Regions from separate parts of the Flagellimonas algicida genome, predicted to be linked through region 2. Evidence: riboswitches for the same ligand, from Rfam matches in the RefSeq annotation. Region 2 holds a riboswitch; the other holds the start of a gene.
The links. A riboswitch is a leader RNA that binds a small molecule or an ion and turns the genes downstream of it on or off. The one in region 2 is predicted to bind cobalamin.

Region 1 (7,978 bases), 520 kb from region 2:
ATGAATGGTTTTGGTTTTTGGCGGAACCCAGGGGAAAATCTCGCCGATGACCCCGGATATTGTGTGATTTGCTAATAACAATGAACAATGAACAATGAACAATGAACAATGAGCAATTGTCAGTTCGAGCGCAGTCGAGAACCAGTTTAGTCAAGAACAAATGAAATTAGATGTTGATGGAATTAAAAGTATATAGTGACAAACAAGAAGTAGCGGAGCAGTTTTCAACCTATTTTAAGGAGAAGGCCAGTTTGGGGGAGTTCCATGTGGCCCTTTCCGGGGGGAGCACGCCCAAAATTGTATTTGATGTACTGGCTGAAAAATTTTCGGATGAAATTGATTGGAGCAAGATTCATTTTTATTGGGGGGATGAACGCTGCGTTCCTCCTACCGATGATGACAGCAACTACAAAATGACCGTGGAGCATCTATTTTCAAAAATTGAGGTGCCCGAAGCCAATATCCATCGTGTATTGGGAGAAAATGACCCCAGTGGTGAAGCCATGCGCTATGCCAACCTGTTGGAAATCAATTTGGATAGGATAGAAGGCATTCCCCAGTTTGATTTGGTCATTCTGGGTATGGGCGATGACGGACATACGGCTTCCATTTTCCCCCATGAGATTGAGCTTTGGAACGCCGAGGACCATTGCGTAGTGGCCACCCATCCCGATTCAGGTCAAAAAAGGGTTTCCATTAATGGAAAGGTCATCAATATGGCCAAAGAAGTCGCTTTTTTGGTCACCGGAGCCTCCAAGGCAGAAAAAGTAAAGGCAGTTGTGGAAAAGACTGAAGATTCTGAAGTATATCCAGCTACCCTTGTTGACCCTTCATCAGGCAATCTGGTTTGGTTTTTGGATGAGGATGCTGCCGCTGGGCTTAGTCCAAATCCATAGTCACATTTTCCCCTTCCAAAAACTCCAAAAACTCGTTTACCTTAAAGTTGTTGGATTCGTATTTGCTGTCGCGATTATAGGCGGATTGCTTCCGTTCCTTACTTCGGGCGAATCGACGGATGTCCTGCTTGCTTTTTAAAATCAACCCGGGAACCGCTTTGTTTTTTCCGTTAGTGCCTTTGGATACCATGGTGAAATAGGAAGAGTTGCAGTGTTTTACCTCACCGGTGGTCACATTTTCGGATTCCACCCGGACCCCGACCACCATGGAGGTTTTTCCGGTGTAGTTGATAGAGGCCTTCAGCGTGACCAATTCACCTACTTCAATGGGATTTAAAAAATCTACCCGGTTCACGGAGGCGGTCACACAATAGCTTTGCGAATGCTTGGAGGCACAGGCAAAAGCAATCTGGTCCATAAGGTTAAGAATGTGCCCACCATGCACCTTGCCCCCAAAATTGGAATGGGAGGGAAGCATCAGTTCGGTAATGGAGACCCTACTTTCTTTGGACGACTTAAATTTTTTCATTGATTTCTGAATAGCGGTGACTTTTCCGTTTCCACTTCGGTGATAAAATATTTGGTATCGCCCAGCCAAAAGAAGGTGGCGTAGCGTTCCTTGTAGGTCACTTTGATGTACTGGCCTTGGTATTCCTTCATTTTTTCAATGATCTCCGTTTGGCTGTCCTCCACGGAAAAGGAAAATACATTGGTACCCGAAAGTCCCTGACTGATTTGTCCTTCCCAGGTTTTTACCACAACACCCCTACGACTGAATTTGATGAGTTCCCCAGAGCGATAGCCTTCACTGAAGGGCACGTAGTAGATAAAGGCAAAATAGGCTGCAATTCCCAACACTATGGCGGAAATGGCGATAAATAAAAACTTTCTCACGGCTTATAGTTCTAGTTTAGGGTCTTCTTCAAAATCATCCTCGTGGGCACGCTTTAAAATAGGCTCAGGCAAGGATTTTTTGGCTTTGGCCCCCATTTTTTTCAATCGTTCAATACTGGTAATGATGTTGCCACGGCCATCCACCAACTTGTTCATGGCGCCACGGTACTCACTTTTAGCTTCGTCCATTTTCTTGCCCACTTTGGTCAAATCGGATACAAAACCTTCAAACTTGTCATAGAGGGCGCCGGCCTGTCGGGCAATCTCAATGGCATTTTTTTGCTGTTTCTCATTGCTCCACATGGTATCAATGGTGCGCAGTGTGGCAAGCAATGTAGAGGGGGTCACAATGACAATGTTTTGTTCAAAGGCCTTGTTGTAAAGCGAAACGTCCTCGTTTATGGCCACGGCAAAGGCGGGCTCAATAGGTACGAACATCAATACAAAATCCGGACTTTCCATTTCATAGAGGTCCTCATATTTTTTGGCGGATAACTGTTCCACGTGCTTTCGCAGCGAGTTGATATGGTCTTTTAGGAATTTGGGCTTGTCATCTTCCTCGGCATTGGTATACCGCTCGTAATCGGTCAATGAGACCTTGGAATCCACGACCATTTTTTTACCATCGGGTAGGTGGATGATGACATCGGGCATGACCCTACTGCCATCATCACGAGTAAAGCTTTGCTGGACACTATACTCCCTATCTTTCTCCAAACCAGACTTTTCCAAGACCCGCTCCAATACCAATTCTCCCCAGTTTCCCTGCATTTTGCTATCCCCCTTCAATGCCTTGGTCAGGTTTTCGGCCTCTTGGGTAATTTTAAGGTTTTGGTTTTGGAGGTGGAGCAACTGTTCTTTGAGGGCAGAGTGTATGCTGATGTTCTCCTTTTGCGAATTTTCCACCTTTTCCTCAAACTCCTTTATCTTTTTGTTGAGAGGAGTGAGGATGTTCTCGATGTTCTCTTTATTGCTCTTGGTGAACTTTTCACTTTTTTCTTCCAGAATTTTGTTGGCAAGGACCTCAAACTCTTTGGTGAACTTTTCCTGTAGTTTTTCAACCTCTTCCTTTTGTTCCCTGTTTTTGAGTTGAAGGTTTTCCAAATCGGCCTGATAACGCACCAACTGGTTGCTTTGCTGTTCCTTTTCGGATTGTAACTGTTTCCGTTCCTCATCACCCAACAACAATTTGTCATTTAAGGATTTGATGGAGGCATGGAGTTGCTGTTCCCGTTCGCCCCAAACACTTTCGGTGGACTTGGTCTTTAACTTTTGGATGTACATACCACCAAACAGCCCCAAGGCCAATGCAATGATTCCTATAATGAGATAGATAAGTTCTGCGCTCATGAAAAGATTTCTTCGGATAAAGATAACGGATTCCGACGGATGCCGAAATGGAAAACATACTTACTTATTCACCTTGAATGTACCTGTTTTGGCATCAAACTGAATCATTTCCGAAGGAAACAAGCGCTCAAAATGGTGCTGCTCAATCAGTTCGCATGGTGTCCCGAACGGGTTGTTTACGCCGTCCAGAATCAAGGTCTTATCGCACAATTGAATGGCCAAATCAATCTCATGGGTAGTAAAGAGAATGGTTTTTTGGTTTTGATGGGCCAATTGCTGTAACAATTTCAAGATTTGAACCTTGTGGTAGAGGTCCAAATGGGTGGTGGGCTCATCCAACAGAATCAAAGGAGTGTCTTGGGCCATGGCCCGGGCAATAAGAACCCGTTGCAACTGACCATCGCTCAGTTCGTGGCATTTGGCATTCCGTAAATCGTTGAGTAAAAAAGCATTTATACTTTGGTCAATGTGGTCTTTGTCCATTGAAGAAAGGCTTCCCAACCAATTGGTATAGGGTTGTCTTCCCAAGGCAATGAGTTCCTGTACGGTAAGATTTTTGGAGGCAGGGGGTTCGGTAAGGACCACACTGAGTTTTTGGGCCATTTCAGATGGGGAATGGTTCTCCAATGTTTTACCCTTCAAGTAAATGTTGCCGCCTAGTTTGGATTGAAAACCACCCAAGGTTCGGAGTAAGGTGGATTTCCCGATTCCGTTGGCTCCTACAATACCGCACAGCGTTCCCGTTTCCAAAGAAAAATTGATATGTTCTGCCACAACTTTTGAGCCATAGCCAATGGCCAGTTCCTTGGTGGAAAGGATATGTTTTTCAACGTTTTCCATCAGAATATCATTTTACGTTTTCGTACCAACAACCAAATCACCACAGGTGCCCCTACCAATGAGGTAATGGCATTAATGGGCAATACGTTCACCGAGTTGGGCAATTGGGCCAAGGTATCACAGAGCAGCATCAAGATGGCCCCATAAAGGAACACGGCAGGCACCAAAATGCGATGCTCCATGGTGTCGAATATCTGTCGGGTAAGATGGGGCACCGCCAATCCGATGAAGACAATGGGTCCGGCAAATGCGGTTATGCCACCGGCCAACAAACCCGCGGCGGCGATGATGACCAACCTTGATTTTTTCAGGGAAACCCCAAGACTTTGGGCATAATGTTCCCCCAAAAGGAAGGCATTCAGCGCCTTGATGGAGAGCACACAGAGCAAGACACCTAAAATCACAATCCCCGCCAACAAGGACAATTGTTGGGAACTCAAATTGCCCACGCTACCAAAAGACCAAAATATGAAGCGCTGTAAACTTTCCGCGCTGGTAAAATAGGCCAGTACGCTGACCAATGCCGAGGTGATACTGCCAAACATCAACCCGATGATCAATAGGGCCATGGTGTCACGAATACGTTGTGCAACAATGAGCACTACGGCCAGTACCAAAAAACTACCTAGACTGGCAGCAATGGCCAAGGAAACATCACCCACAAAAGACAGGGAAGCAAAGCTTGAAACAAAAGAAGCCCCCATTAAAAGCAGTGCAGCTCCCAGACTGGCGCCGGAGCTAATGCCCAAGACAAAGGGTCCTGCCAGTGGATTTCGGAACAGGGTCTGCATCAAGAGTCCGCTCAGGGAAAGTCCACCGCCTACCAAAAGTGCCGTGAGCGCCTTGGGAACCCGATAGTCCCAAAGAATGTATTCCCATGAGGGCACTTCCAAGGGTTTGCCCAAAAGCCCGGAGAGGGTTGCCGAAAAGGGAATGGAAACGGAACCCGAACTGATGTTCAATACCACTGCAAGGCAGAGTGCGACCGAAATCAGCACAAAGGAAAGGCGATATGATCTTGGGTGCGACATCTACTGCAAAGGCCTGTAAAAATGGGGTTCATAACTAGGCAATAGTCCCGGATGCAAGATGGAAATAAGGTCTTTCAACACCAAATCGGGGCGTTGGGGCGCCAATTCATAAAAAACCAATCCACCCGTGGCTCCCTTCCTGATGGCATTGGAATATACCTTCTTATTGGAAAATGCCGAAAATTGGAGGTAATGGATGTTGGCTTGTTCCAATTCTTCATATGTTCCGTGAAGGGACGGATTCAACCAATAATCCACTTGTTGTGCTTTTTCCAGGACGGCTTCCAAACTTAAACCGATTCCCCCGGTCTCTTCGGTATCGGCCCAGATATAATCAGTATTGGCATCTTCTAAAAATTGGGCCATCCAACTTTTTCCACCGGAAACGTACCACACATCCTTGTAGAGACCCCCAGTAAGTACGGTAGGACGTTCTTTGGCATTTTTGGCCAACAGTTTGGCCTCTTGATAGGACTTTTCAATATCGTTAAAAATGCTGTCGGCTTCCATTTCTTTCTGAAAGAAAGGGGCAAAGAATTTGATCCATTCCGCTTTTCCCAATGGGGTCTGTTCCACCCAATCCCCATTATAGACCACAGGAATCCCCGACCGTTTGATGATGTCATAGGCCTTGTTGGTATCATTGATGCCAAATCCCATGACCAGTTCGGGGTTGAGCTCCAGCACCACCTCGGTATTGATATTCTCATTGGTACCCAATTCTTTGATCAGGCCTTGGTCGATTCGCTGCCGGGTGGCAGTAGATGAAATCAAATCGGTATTGGGAAACCCGACTACGGATTCGAGTACACCCAAGGCTTCCAAGGAAGGAATATGAGTAGTTGAAGTGATTACCATGCGCTCAACCGGTATCGCCACAATGGCATCATAGGCGTCGCTAGGCAAGGTAATGGCCGCTAATTTCTCCCTGGGTACCAAGGCATACTTGAAGCTTTTTTCAGTACCAGGCCAAGCCGCTGTGACTTCAATTTCGGTAAACTGGCCATTGTGTTGGACCGTAAAGCCCGTAGCATATTGGATTTGGGATTCCTCCGCAGTTACTAGGTCGATGACTGGTGCCTTCTTTTTTTCTCCGCAGCCCAAAACCAAGAGCAAGGAAGCGATTCCAATGAGGAGTCTGGATAACTGTTTTTTTGCCATGGACCAAAAGTAAGATTAATTAACTTTTGCCAAAAAAGATTAAACAGATTGATTACTTTCGCGTTGAATTTTGGTTTACACGTTGTTGTTGACGTGTGATTAAAAGGGAATCCGGTGAAAATCCGGAACTGTTCCCGCAACTGTAAGTTTATGCCAAACTTGTTTTGGCACCCTTGTGAAAAGGGATGTTGTTTCTTCAAAACCACTGTCCGTTGGATGGGAAGGTTAAACTACATAAGACAAGTCAGGAGACCTGCCAAATTCAAACAAACAATGTTAAACTTTCGGGATAAAAGTTTGCGTATGAACACCATACTACGCTCCCGTTTATTGATTTAAACGAAATGAAGAAAAATCATTTATGGTTATGTGCCGCCCTTTTGGCAGGCAAGGGACTTTGTGCCCAACAACAAGATTCGGCCCACGTGCAACAATTGGATGAGGTTGTAGTGAGCGATTCCAAATTTGAACTGAAGCGTGAGAATTCAGGAAAAACGGTGATCAAGATCACTGCAGAGGAATTAGAACGAAAACAAGGCCAGACCGTGGCCCAGATCATCAACACCAAGAGTGGGATCGAGATTACGGGAAGCCGTGGACGTGACGGCGATGTTTTGGGCGTTTTTGCCCGTGGAGGTCGAGGAAGACAGGTTTTGGTCATCATTGACGGGGTCAGGGTTTCCGATCCATCATCCTTTAGCCAAGAATACGATTTGCGATTGCTTTCCACGGCAAACATTGAAAGTATTGAGATCATCAAAGGAGCGGCGAGTACCCTCTACGGGACCAATGCCGCTACGGCTGTGATCAACATCACCACCAAGAAAAGCTCCAAAGAGAAATTGGCAGGGAACTTTCAAACCACGATGGGAAGCAATCAGACGGCTGATGACCAGAACTACAATTTGGGCAACCTCAGCAATGCGGTTTCCTTGAACGGGACCTTGGACAAGTTCGATTATGTGGTGGATTTCTCCAACCGTAGTTCCAAAGGGCTTTCCGCTGCGGTGACCCCGGAAAATGAAGAGGACAATTTTTCCCATTTCAGCACCAACGTTAAATTGGGCTATCAATTTTCTGAGAACTTTCGATTGTCCGTATATGGAAACCAGACCCGATATTCGAATGAATTTGATGCCGATTTCATGGAGGCCCCTAACCGTTCCAGAGTGGACCAGAAGAGGGCCGGAGTCACCTCATCTTTTGCATATGGGAAGGGATCGTTGCACCTGAACGCAGCATATACGGATTACGAAACGGATTCCAAAAGCACCTATGGGGAGAGTATTTCGGACGGAAAGAATCTGGTACTTGATTTTTACAACAAATATGTGATCCACGATAAATGGCATACCATTTTGGGCGTAAATTATCTCAAGGATGAGGCGACGTTTTCCAATGATACGGATTTCAATATTGTTGATCCCTATGCCAATGTGGTCTATGTTTCTGATTTTGGATTGAATTTGAATGTGGGTGGACGTTGGAACAATCACTCCGAGTATGGCAGTCATTTTGTGTACAATCTTAACCCTTCCTACGTTTTTTCATCCGCCAATGGGTATGTAAAGCTGTTCGGGTCGTATGCCACATCGTACATTACCCCAAGTTTGACCCAATTGTTCGGGGATTTTGGGTCCAATCCGGACTTGGAACCCGAGGAGAACAGAACCCTTGAAGGAGGTGTGGAGTATAAAGTCAATGATGGATTGCGTTTGAGTGCCCTGTATTTCAATCGAAATGAAAAGAATGCCATCGGGTATGACCAGAACTTTACCAGCATCAACATTTCTGATGAAATCGATG
Region 2 (7,978 bases):
ACCTCATCCATTAAGCTAAGGGCAGTACCTCCAAAAAGTCTATCGTAATGGTTCACCGTATTGGGAAATACCGCTTTGAATATGTTGGTTTTGGATTGCTCTATCCGTTCAGCTGTTGTCATGGTTTTTTCTGTAATAAATCCCCAGTATTTTTTTTAGGGATTGTTGGTGTTTTAAGTTCCTGTATTCGGCCTTTAGTGCTTTCATGCATTGGGCACAAAGACAATCGTCATATTTTAGATTAATGTATCCAGACTCTTCCTTATCGAGTTCAATAGTCGTACATTGACACAAGGTGATGGAACCCATTTTACATTCGAAACGGGTATTGCAGCGCGGGCAATTTTTTTCCTCGTGATGTGCCATATGGGTAAGGGGCCAATTTTCATTGGCCCCATTGTTTTAGTGCACTGGTTGTTTAATGGTATCTCTCATCTGTTGTGCGGCCGAAACCATGATTTTCAGAGCCTCCTTGGTCTCTTCCCAACCTCTTGTTTTCAATCCACAGTCTGGGTTTACCCATAGCTTGGAAGCGGGCAACACTTTTTCAGCTTTTTGTAAAAGCCCCAAAATCTCTTTGGAAGAAGGAACCCGTGGAGAATGGATGTCATACACCCCAGGCCCTATATCGTTGGGATAATCGAACTGATAAAAAGCATCCAACAGTTCCATTTGGGATCGGGAACACTCAATGGTGATCACATCGGCATCCATGTCCGCAATGCTCTGGATAATATCATTGAACTCGGAATAACACATATGTGTGTGGATCTGTGTGGAATCCTTTACACCACTTGTAGATAGCCGAAAGGCCCCTATGGCCCAATCCAGATAATGGTTCCAATCTTTTTTGCGCAAAGGCAATCCTTCGCGGATGGCAGGCTCATCTACTTGGATTATGTTGATGCCTTCTTTTTCCAGATCCAAGACTTCATCCAGAATGGCCAATGCAATTTGCTCACAGGTAGCGGATCGGGGCTGATCATCCCGAGCAAAAGACCATTGCAAAATGGTTACAGGTCCAGTCAACATTCCCTTTACAGGTTTGTTGGTCAATGATTGTGCAAATGAAGTCCAGAAAACCGTCATGGGATTTGGTCTGGAGACATCGCCATAAATAACAGGGGGTTTTACGCAGCGCGATCCGTAACTTTGGACCCATCCGTTTTGGGTGAACGTGAAGCCTTCCAGTTGTTCCCCGAAGTACTCCACCATATCGTTACGTTCAAATTCGCCATGCACGGGTACGTCCAGGCCAATTTCTTCTTGTAATGCTATTGCTTTTTCGGTCTCACTTTTTAGATATGCAACATATTGTTCCTCATTGATCACCCCCTTTTTAAACAATGACCTATTTTGTCTCACTTCCCTAGTTTGAGGGAAAGACCCAATGGTAGTGGTTGGAAAAAGAGGAAGCTTTAAATGTGATTCTTGCAGGACCTTCCTTTTCTCAAACGGGGATTGTCTATGGTAATCCTTTTCATCCAACTGTTCCAGACGTTGTTTCACTTTGGTTTTATGGATCAATGTGGAATTCTCCCTTTTTTTGATGGAAGCCAAATTCTCCTTGAAAAGAGGATGGGATCCATGATCAGGGATATGGGCCAGTGTCTTTAGACTTTGGAGTTCTTCCAATTTCTGTTTGGCGAAGGCCATCCAATCCTTTATTTCGTTGGAAAGCACTTTCTCGTTTTGTTCCAAGTCCAAATCATAAGGCACGTGCAACAACGAACAAGATGGAGATATAAAGATACGGTCCTCTCCTAATTGTTGTTTGGCTTGCTGAATATATTGCAATGAGGCTGCGAAGTCATTTTTCCAAATATTCCGCCCATCGACCACACCCAAAGAAAGAGAAATGTTTTCTCTGCGTTTATCGGACTTTAAAACCTGTTCCAGTTGATTGGGCCCTCTTTTCAAATCTAAGTGGAGTGCACATACCGGCAATGAAAGCACAGTATCAAGATTGTTCCCGTAATCCCCAAAATAACTGGCCAAATAGGTTTTTAGGTTTGGGAATTTTTCTGAAATCCTATGATATACATGGATAATGGCTTCTTGTTCCTCATGTGTAAGGTCTGTGGACAGTATAGGCTCATCAAATTGTACCCAGGTCGCTCCCGCTTCCGTCAATCTTTCCAAAATGGTAAAATATACAGGAAGAAGCTTGGACAATAAATCAAGCCTTTTAAAACCCTCTTCTTTTTCCTTCCCCAGTAGCAGATAGGTTACAGGACCCAAAAGCACAGGTTTCGTATGGATTCCAAGTGATTTGGCTTCATTGAATTCGTCAATGACTTTTGAGGATAGTAGTGCAAACTCTTGATCTTTGGTAAATTCAGGAACGATGTAGTGATAATTCGTATCGAACCATTTCGTCATTTCCATGGCAATGACATCCACGCCATCTTTTTGCAAGCCCCTCGCCATGGCAAAATAAAGATCCAATAAATTTTCATTGGATGCCTGGGCATTTTTGTAGCGCTCTGGAATGGCACCCACCATTAAAGTGGTGTCCAGAACCTGATCATAAAATGAAAAATCGTTGGAAGGGATAAGGTCGATTCCCTTTTCGTGTTGGAGCTTCCAGTTTTCTTTTCGGATGCTCTTTCCGGTCACGAGCAGTTCCTCCAAAGAAATCTTGCCCGACCAATACTTTTCGCAAGCCCTTTTCAGCTCACGGTGGGCACCAACTCTTGGGTAACCCAAATTGCTTGTCTTCATTGCTAAAGCTTTTATAAAATTGAACAATTAGATAAAAGCTCCTTAGCTCAACTTCGCAATGCCTTAAAACAAGAAGAACGCGTACGGAATTTGCCCGGGTTGATGGGAAAGTTCAAACGTTCGACCTGCCTTATACGCGAAGGCACCGTCAAAATCCCACAAAGTGGGAACGAAAAGGCAGGTATCCTGGCTCATCCGATTTTTACCGCCTTCTCATCTTTTTAGAAAGACAATGGCTCTAATGGCAAAAACATGCTATCCCAAAATGGGATCGGACTTACAGTTGCGCGTCAGCTCGTGATTTACACACGATTCCCTTTTAACTCCATTCTTCAATGAAGACCTTTATCGTTTTGATAAAGAAATTAAGTAAAGAACTTATTTGGTGTAAAAATATGGAATAATCACATCATTTGGCAAGTCTGGTGATATAAGAAATTTAAAAGCCTTATTTGTCGTTTGCTTGTAATGAAAAAGCCCTCATTTGGAGGGCTTTTCTGTATGATTCCTTGAATATTATTCAATGGGTTTGTCTACCAGAACCTTATTGGGCCTATTGGCTACTTCCCACGCCGTATGGAAAATAAGACGGCTTCGGTTCTCCAAAAGATCGTAGTTGATTTTGTCCGGGGTATCGCCCGGTCTGTGGTAATCCGCATGGGTTCCGTTGAAATAGAAAATTATGGGGATATTGTTTTTGGCAAAGTTGTAGTGATCACTTCGATAATAGAACCTATTGGGGTCGTTTTCATCGTTGTAAGTGTAATCAAACTCAATGTTGGTGTATTTCTTGTTTACCTCTTCTGATAAATTGTGGAGTTCCGTACTCAACTTGTCTGAACCGATGAGATACAAATAGTTTCTGTCCCCATCCCTGTTGGGGTCTATACGGCCGATCATGTCTATATTGAGGTCGGCCACGGTTTGGTGTAAAGGAAATATAGGGTCTACATCCGTATAGTATCTGGAACCCAACAGCCCTTTTTCCTCTCCGGTCACATGAAGAAATACAATGGACCGCTTTGGTCCATGGCCTTCATCGGCAGCTTGCTTAAAGGCTTGGGCTATTTCCAAAAGAGCAACGGTCCCAGAGCCGTCGTCATCCGCGCCGTTGTTGATTTCGCCATTGGCATTGACCCCAATATGGTCTAGATGCGATGAAATGATCACATATTCATCGGGCTTTTCGGACCCTTTCAATACCGCAACGACATTTTCTGAGTCAATCTTTTCGTTTCCACTTTCCACACTCAATTTTATGTCTACCGTGATTTTTTCCGGTGTGGCATTGGCATCAATATCCTTTTTAAGGTTGGTGGCGGATTTTTCGTTGAGCATGATCAAGAACACCTCGCTGTTGTCCCCGGCCAACTCCATTTTGCCACTACTATTGGTTTTTATAAAATTAAAATACCCTTGGTACCGAGGGTAGTTTAGGGAGTCATAATATAAAATTCCCCGGGCGCCCTTATCAATGGCCAGATTGGCCTTCTTTTCCATGCCATCGGACATATTGCCCCAGACCGATTTTTGATCGGTACCGGTCACTACATAGGTGCCATCTGTATTGGCTGGTTCCCCTGCTTTGATGAGAACTACTTTTCCATTTACATCCAGTCCGGTATAATCCGAATAGTTGCCGTCTTCGACCCCATAGCCTACATATATGATTTCATTATAATCACCTTGCGCCACCGTAAAGGTCACCACATCTTCCCCTAAGGGAAAAGTGGTGTTGTTTATGCTGATGCTACCTTGGGGCACACCGGCCACTTCAAGGGGAACTTTTTGAAAATAGTCGCCATCTACCTTGGCTGCTGGAATGTCCATGGCCTCATATTGGGCTTTCAGGTATTCCGCTGCTTTCTTTTGGCCGGGTTTTCCGGTTTCCCTCCCCTCGAACTCATCTGATGCATAGGTATATAAATGTTCCTTTAATTCATCTTGGGTAATGGTATGGGCATAGGTAATGGACAAATCCGGTCCTTGCTGGGTTGCTGTTGAGGCATTTTCTGAAACTGTTTTTTGGGAGGAGTTGCAGGCAAACATCAGGCCCAGGGCAAACAAGCAGATTTTTTTCATTGTGTGATAGGTTTTCAAAATTTACCAAAAGTACTTAAAAGATTACGAAAGAAATGATGGGCGCCTGATTAACTTTTTCAAGCCCTTTATGTATCTTGGCTCCCTATTTTAGAGCTTTGTGGTTAACCTAAAACAGGGCGATATTTTGCCTTGGAAATGATTCGAAGTATGGGTAAGAACAAGAACGTCATAGTGGTCGGTGGGGGCATTGTTGGACTTTCAACAGCCTATTTTTTGCAAAAGGAGGGACACCAGGTCACGGTTTTGGACAAGTCCGATATTACTTCCGGGGCCTCTTTTGTCAATGCAGGCTATTTAACGCCTAGCCACATTATTTCTTTGGCCTCCCCGGGAATGATTTCAAAGGGAATCAAGTATATGTTCAATTCTTCCAGTCCGTTTTATATGAAGCCCCGATTGGATATGGATTTCTTCAAATGGGCCTGGTATTTTAAAAAATCATCCACCAAGGACAAGGTGGAGCGGTCTATGCCTGTCATCAGGGACATTAACCTTATCAGTAGAAAGTTGTATGAGGACATGAAGGCTTCGGGTGACCTGGGTGATTTTCATTTGGGTGATAAAGGTCTGCTCATGATGTATCAGACCGATCAAGCAAGGGACCATGAATTGGAAGTAATGGAGAAAGCCAGTGCATTGGGGTTGGAAGGTAGACATTTGAACAAGTCCGAACTCCAGAAGATGGAACCCAATGTTGAACTGAATGCCGAAGGGGCCATTTTGTACGAATGCGACCGACATACCACTCCGCCCCAGATTATGAAAAGTATGGTGGATTTCCTTACCAAAGTAGGAGTGACCATTAAAAAGGACGAAGAGGTGGTAGACTTGAAGATTTTAGGAAATACCATTTCGGAAGTGGTCACCAATAAAGGAAGTTATGTAGCCGATGAAGTGGTTTTTGCGGCAGGTTCATGGACTTCTCTTCTTTCCAAAAAATTGAAAATAAAGCTTCCGTTGCAGGCGGGAAAAGGATATCGCATCAATGTGGAAGCACCCACCGGAATATCCATGCCCGCAATTTTAATGGAATCCAAAATGGCGGTCACGCCAATGAAAGGTTTTACCCGTTTTGCTGGGACCATGGAGTTTTCAGGAATCAATAGCATCATTCGTAAAGAAAGGGTGGAAGCCATTGCCAAGGGAGCAACACATTATTACAAAGGACTTACCATATCAGAAGAAGACAAGAACAATGCCCAGTGCGGTTTGCGTCCGGTTACCCCAGATGGCCTACCATATATTGGACGACCCAAAGGTTTTGATAATCTCATCATGGCCACAGGTCATGCCATGATGGGGTGGAGTTTGGGTCCTGCCACCGGTAAATTTGTGACAGAGCTGGTCTCTGGGGAAAAGCCATCTATGGACCTAAATGCGTTTCATCCCGATCGTAAGTTTTAAAGTCCATATTTTCTTTGGGTTAATTTAGGCACGGTATGTGCCATAAATTTTTTAGTTGCTCTTTTTAAAAGTAATTTTGTCCTATGATAAAAGACTACACCATACTTTCATTCTTTCTCTTTTTTCTGAATCTCAGTCTATATCCCCAAGAGGTTCGCATATTCCATGTGGGGGATTTTGACCTGAATGGGAAGGTAAAGTCGTGTCTGGTGATCACGGATTATGGCAGGGAATCTTTCGAGTTTAATGAAGAGGGGGTGTTGAAACGGACGGTGACCCAATACAACGATTCCGATCAAGATATTACCTATTATAAGTACGATGGTGGGGAATTGGTGGAAAAACGCATGGAAAGTTATAAGAACAATACGTTGGACGCATCTACCTCCATGGCCAATTTTTACACCATTGATACGGTGCCACAACGTAAAGTATTGGAAAAAATCGTTTCCTATGACAAACAGTTCTTGGAACAGCAGGTATACCAATACAATGAAGAGGGTAAGTTGGTACGGATCATTACTTCCAATGCCGAAGGAGTGGATGAGACCACTTTTGAATACACCCCATATAAAAATGAGATTACCGTAAGTACGTTTACCAATGGTATTTTGGAAAAATCCGTTCGCACGTCGGAACGGAAAACTAAAAAAGGGGTACAGGAAGTGATCCTTACCAAGGAGTATATAGATGGGGAACCCAACCGTGCCACTGAGGAAGTTTTTAGTCCAAACGGTAAACTGGTTACCAGCGAAGACTTTTTGTACAATGTAGCGGAAAAGGAATTTATCTCACAAGAGAAACGCTTTTATCATTATTCGGATGGAGTATTGGATAAGGTGGTGACCAAGACCGTGACCACGGAAGCTGTTGAGGAATACATATTTCAGTTTGATAACCACCAGGAAAAAAACTGGGTAAAGCAAATCATCACCCCAAACAACACCTACATCACCCGGGTGATTACCTATTACCCAGAGAAAGAAGAAACCCAACAGGGGCCCAATGACAAGAAATAGGGGTTAGACCAAACCCCGAATGAGTTTTGGTTTCACCTCATGACCACCTTTGAACATCAGAACTTCAGCCTTTCCTTGAAACAGGTCTTCAATTTTAACCTTTTCAGAAGCTAACCGTTCGGGGGTTATAAACTCGTCTTTATCCCCATAGATGAATTTTACCTGCGTTGTGTCCCGATCAAGGAAATCAAAGTCTTCTTTTTTGAGTTCGTTCGGAATTCCCCCGGCATATAAAACCAAGGCATGGCATTTCAGCTTTTTATGGACCAAGAAACGGGTGGCCACCGAAACCCCTTGGGAAAATCCAAAAAGAACAAGATTTATGTGGGAAGGTATCTGTTCTGCTTGGAGAACCGCATCTACATAATGGATGACATTTTCAATCTCCATGGAAGTATTCTCCTTGGTCAACCAACTGGCCCCAACATATTTATATTCGTTCTTGAGGTAATACTTGGAGGGGGCTTGGGGAACAATGATATAGTTTTCATCGGGGTCAAGACCTTCAAAATACTTCACAAAATATCGACTTAGATAGCCAATGCCGTGGAATACCAACCAAACATTTTTGGTTTTTTCTCCCAGTGAATTCTGCGTAAGATAGGTGTTTTTAGCGGTGTACGTTACCGTTTCTTCTTTGGGGAACATAAAGTGGATTGTAGGGGTACTATTGATTAAGCTTTGTGTAATTTTACAAAAAAATAGAACGATGGAAGCGCATAAAGCGA

Region 1: linked by a shared signal. The riboswitch ahead of ACPD8L_RS05300 (TonB-dependent receptor plug domain-containing protein) and the one ahead of metE (5-methyltetrahydropteroyltriglutamate--homocysteine S-methyltransferase) in region 2 are both predicted to bind cobalamin.

Annotation. Positions count from the first base shown of each region.
Region 1 is NZ_JBMYIX010000001.1:1,173,219-1,181,196, reverse strand. Features, by position in the region: gene zwf (glucose-6-phosphate dehydrogenase) at 1-75, shown strand, start outside; gene pgl (6-phosphogluconolactonase) at 177-896, shown strand; gene ACPD8L_RS05330 (acyl-CoA thioesterase) at 880-1,425, opposite strand; gene ACPD8L_RS05325 (6-phosphogluconate dehydrogenase) at 1,422-1,790, opposite strand; gene ACPD8L_RS05320 (DNA recombination protein RmuC) at 1,794-3,140, opposite strand; gene ACPD8L_RS05315 (ABC transporter ATP-binding protein) at 3,201-3,980, opposite strand; gene ACPD8L_RS05310 (FecCD family ABC transporter permease) at 3,980-5,011, opposite strand; gene ACPD8L_RS05305 (ABC transporter substrate-binding protein) at 5,012-6,172, opposite strand; cobalamin riboswitch at 6,227-6,447, shown strand; gene ACPD8L_RS05300 (TonB-dependent receptor plug domain-containing protein) at 6,517-7,978, shown strand, end outside.
Region 2 is NZ_JBMYIX010000001.1:649,313-657,290, forward strand. Features, by position in the region: gene ACPD8L_RS02835 (acyl-CoA thioesterase) at 1-122, opposite strand, end outside; gene ACPD8L_RS02840 (cysteine-rich CWC family protein) at 109-366, opposite strand; gene metE (5-methyltetrahydropteroyltriglutamate--homocysteine S-methyltransferase) at 403-2,724, opposite strand; cobalamin riboswitch at 2,885-3,086, opposite strand; gene ACPD8L_RS02850 (M28 family peptidase) at 3,241-4,806, opposite strand; gene ACPD8L_RS02855 (NAD(P)/FAD-dependent oxidoreductase) at 4,975-6,231, shown strand; gene ACPD8L_RS02860 (hypothetical protein) at 6,315-7,250, shown strand; gene ACPD8L_RS02865 (alpha/beta hydrolase) at 7,254-7,898, opposite strand; gene ACPD8L_RS02870 (PaaI family thioesterase) at 7,960-7,978, shown strand, end outside.